DNA from 2 places in the Arthrobacter sp. YAF34 genome. Region 1 is predicted to be linked to the other one. Evidence: predicted binding sites of a transcription regulator. Region 1 holds the regulator's gene; the other holds the start of a gene.

Region 1 (2,197 bases):
TGGACGATATCGGCGACGACGTCACGGGGATCACGCTCCGGCGCCACGGACCCCGCAATGGCCCAGAGCGACTCCCCCGGCTGCACCGTCACGGAAACGGTCGGCGTCACCGAGAGCTGTCCGGCGGAATCGGCAGCCTTCGCGGGCGCGTTGAGAAATCCGCCGAGCGAGAGAAGCAGCGCGGCCAGCAGGATCAGCGGGACGCCGAAGAAGACGAACCGGCCGCGCCGGGTGAGCCGCAGCGGCGCCTGCTTGGGCCGGTGGTCCGGGGCGTTGTGAACGAATGTGCCATGAATCGCGCTTGCTGCTGACATGAATTGAGCCCTCCTGGACCATACGGTGCCGCCCGGCGTGCTCCACATACGCGCCGCCAACCGGCCGAACCTTCGAACATAGAACCGAACAGTGTTCTCGAAGCTTTGGAAGCTCGAATCAACTTATCGAACACATATTCGAATAATGCTTGTTCTGTTTTAGCACTTAGTGACGAACGATGTCGAGACTCGCTAGAACAAATGTTTGAAAAAGTTCTGCGGCTGGCCTACTTTTGAGGGAAAGAACAACCACTCGTGAACTCGTTCATCGGTAGTTGATCAGGAGGGTCTGACAATTCAGGCCGGAAGTTCCCGGTGACAGCAGCCACGGCGGCCGGGTGGATCGGAAAGGCGTTGGCGAACATGGCAGCACAAGCCACCGGCGGCAGGGCCAGCTCACGGAGCGCCCAGCCCGCACGGGCCCCCAAGAGCCTCACCGTCCGGCAGAAGAAAATCCTGGAGACCATCCAGCGCTCCGTCACGGACAACGGCTATCCGCCCTCCATGCGGGAGATCGGCGACACGGTCGGACTCGCCAGCTTGTCCAGCGTGACCCATCAGCTCTCCCAGCTGGAAAAACTCGGTTACCTGCGGCGGGACCCGAAACGTCCGCGGGCGATGGAAGTGCTCATGCCACTGACTTTGGACGAAGGGACCACGCCCATTTCGGGCGTCGAGAAGTCCAGCGGCCTGCGCGCCGTCGGCGGCCTGTCCGTGACTGAACTCGCCAGCGCCACCGACACGGCAATGGTGCCGTTCGTCGGACGGATCGCGGCTGGCGGCCCGATTCTCGCCGACCAAGTGGTCGAAGACGTCATGCCCCTGCCGCGCCAGCTTGTGGGCCATGGCGAGCTGTTCATGCTCAAAGTGGCGGGCGACTCGATGATTGATGCCGCCATCTGCGACGGCGACTGGGTGGTTGTCCGTCGCCAGGGTGACGCCGTGAATGGCGACATTGTGGCCGCACTGCTGGACGACGAAGCCACCGTCAAGACGTTCCGGCAACGGGACGGGCACACCTGGCTGCTGCCGCAAAACACCCAATACGAGCCCATCCTCGGCGATCACGCCGTCATCATGGGCAAAGTCGTGTCGGTGCTCCGCTCCCTCTGACTCCCGCCAGCAACAGCGCGTGAGGGCCCCGTCCGGAGTCGGACGGGGCCCCGCACTCAAACTCCCAGCGGCCTACTTGGCCGGCTGTCCGGGGTCCATGGCAAGCCGCTCCAGCGCCGCGAGGGCAATCGAAGGATCGGTGGTGGGCCAGAACGGGGGAAGCGCGGCGCGCAGGAACCCGCCGTAGCGCTCCGTGGACAGCCTCGAGTCCAGCACTGCCACCACACCCTTGTCCGAGGTCGAACGAATCAGCCGCCCGGCCCCCTGGGCGAGCCGGATCGCGGCGTGCGTCGCCGAAACTGACATGAAGCCGTTGCCGCCGGCCTGGGCCACGGCCCGGGATCGCGCCGTCATCAGCGGGTCGTCCGGCCGCGGGAACGGAATCCGGTCAATGACCACCAGCCGGCAGGACACGCCCGGTACGTCCACACCCTGCCAGAGGGACATGGTGCCAAACAGACACGTGTCCGGCTCATCGGCAAACTGCCGCACCAGCGCCGTCATACTCGATTCCCCTTGGCAGAGGATGCTGACGTCCAGCCGGGGCCGCATGGCCTCGGCCGCCTCCTCGGCAGCACGCCGCGACGAGAACAGGCACAGGGCACCGCCGCCGGACGCCCGGATCAGCTTCTCGAGTTCGTCCAGGGCCTCGGGAGAAGTCCCCCGGCCGGGCTTGGGCAGATGCCGGGCGACGTAGAGGATGCCCTGTTTCGGATAGTCGAAAGGTGACCCGACGTCGACGCCGGTCCAGCTCGGGGCGCCGTTGCCCA
Region 2 (2,197 bases), on a different contig from region 1:
CGTCGGCAACGTCAAGAATGACTCTCCGGAACTCATCCAGCCGGTCGGGAACCTGTTCTAGGACGTCCCGGCGTCAGAGCGTCACCGCACCGCCGCCACCGACCGACCAGTCGGGGTTGAAGGCGACTTCCCAGCGGTAGCCGTCGGGATCGGCGAAGTAGCCGGTGTAGCCGCCCCAGGGCTGGGTCTTCGGTGCCGCGACGATGCGGGCTCCTGCGGTTTCGGCCTCGGCCATTACCCAGTCGACTTCCGCCGCGCTGGCCAGGTTGTGGCTCAGCGTGATGCACGCAATGCCGGCAGGGGGATCGGTGGCCGCCTCGGACTGCATCTGTCCCGCGTCCCAGAGGGAGAGGATGAGACCGTGGTTGACCTGGATGAAGAGCACCTCCCCGGGCACTTCCCGGTGGACCGGCCATCCGAGGCCGTCGACGTAGAAGCGGTGCGAGGCGTGAACACTGCGGACACCTAGTGATATGAAGTCGACTCGTGGCTGCATCTTTCGATACTGTCATGCACATGCCCACAAATCACGCAGACGACAAAGCCGCCAAGGCCGACCGCGAACAGCTCGCCGCCGTGCGGGTGGCTGTTGACGAGGTGGACGAGCAGATCGTGTCCCTGATTGGGCGCCGGGAACGGCTGATCCGGATCGCCGGAACCCTCAAGGCGGACAGCGCCGAGGTCCGTGCGCCGGGGCGTGTGGAACGGGTCATCGAACACGTCCGCGCCACGGCGGAAAAGAAGGACATCGACGTCGAACTTGTCGAGAAGACCTACCGGGCGATGATCGATGCCTTCATCACGCTCGAGCTGGAAGTGTACAAGTCCACCTCCTAGCGGGAGCTTAGAGTGCCTCTTCGACAGGCACGTTGGCTTGGTATTCCCGGCCGTCACAATCGCTGAAGGCCGTCATGAGGTGGCCCTTGGGCAGCCCCAGCACCGTGGTGAGCGGGAAATTGCCGGTAATGGTGTTGCCCGAGTGCTCGACCCCCTTGAGGTCGAAATTTTCCTCGGTGCCGTCGTGGCTGAAGCAGTAGAAGGACACGGCCTCGCCGTTCATGAACTCGATCCCCATTCTGCGCTGGTGCGAGTAGTCCGGGGTTGCCGCCAGGAGCCCCACCACATAGGCGCCCTGGCCGGGAATGTTTCCGTCTATATCAAAAGTCGCCACCAAGGTTGAATCCTTGGCGGCGATGCTTACGTGCTTCAGAAGTGCGTTGTGGGAGCTCATGGCTCAATCCTGCTACCTGCACCTGCGTCCGTCCACCCCTGATCTGGGTTTTGACGCCTCTTCCACGTAGACTGGATTTATTCGAATATATGTTCGAACGCCAAGGAAAAAACCCAAGTGAAACCCCTAGGGGAAACCATGGGCAATTGAGTAAGACCTAGGCGTCGCCTGCCGGTACTGGCTTGGCGGCAGTCGGACGGCGCGGGGAGGCAGTATGGGGATGTTCAGCGAGTCCGTAGATGTCGCCTGCACTCCCGCAGGGCAGCCCCTGCGGCTGGACTGGGCGGGCCGGCACTACACGGTCTGCGCGGAACCGGTCCGCTGGTATGAACGCCGGCAGTGGTGGACGGAGGAAGACCGGGCACCGCTCGGGAGCGGCCCGGGCCTGGTGGACCACGAGATCTGGCGGGTCCAGGTGCGTGCCGCAGGTCAGGGCGCGGCGGACTCCACCCTCACCCTTGACCTGAGCCGGCACGTCGGCAGCGGCCGGTGGCGGCTCGTACGAATCCACGACGCCCTGAAGCCCCTCCGGAAGCCTGAAACAGCATGAACTTCACCCACCTGCACGTCTCCACCGCCTTCAGCGCCCACTATGGCGTCTCGTGGCCGGAGGAATTGGCCGCGGCCGCAGCCGCCGACGGCGCCACCGCGCTGGCGTGCACGGACCGTGACGGGCTGTACGGCACCGTCAAGCACCTGAAGGCGTGCATGGCCGCAGGGCTGGATGCGATCGTCGGGGTCGACCTTGCGGTCTTTGACGACGACGGCGACCTCCGCACCCAGCTCGGGGGACGCGTCGTCGTGCTGGCGCACGGACACAACAACGGCGCCGGTTACCGGGCACTGTGCCGGCTGATCTCCGACGCCCACGCCCGCACCTCGGGCAAGGCACAGGGAACGGTACCGGTGGCTGTCACCAGGGCCGAGCTGGCCTCCCGCACGTTGCACCCGGAAACCCTGCAGCCG

What was found. Region 1 encodes LexA, which represses DNA repair genes until DNA is damaged. Its sites were predicted from a motif close to TCGAACANNTGTTCGA; they were not measured.
Region 2: a site for LexA is predicted at 1,313-1,328, ahead of AB4Y72_RS00275 (DUF6504 family protein). Genes of this name have one in related genera too.

Annotation. Positions count from the first base shown of each region.
Region 1 covers NZ_JBFRCV010000002.1:375,575-377,771, reverse strand. Annotated here, with positions in the region: gene AB4Y72_RS04090 (LysM peptidoglycan-binding domain-containing protein) at 1-314, opposite strand, end outside; gene lexA (transcriptional repressor LexA) at 678-1,427, shown strand; gene AB4Y72_RS04080 (ATP-dependent DNA helicase) at 1,500-2,197, opposite strand, start outside.
Region 2 covers NZ_JBFRCV010000001.1:48,309-50,505, forward strand. Annotated here, with positions in the region: gene AB4Y72_RS00255 (SOS response-associated peptidase) at 1-61, shown strand, start outside; gene AB4Y72_RS00260 (VOC family protein) at 74-496, opposite strand; gene AB4Y72_RS00265 (chorismate mutase) at 511-837, shown strand; gene AB4Y72_RS00270 (hypothetical protein) at 845-1,231, opposite strand; gene AB4Y72_RS00275 (DUF6504 family protein) at 1,446-1,781, shown strand; gene AB4Y72_RS00280 (DNA polymerase III subunit alpha) at 1,778-2,197, shown strand, end outside.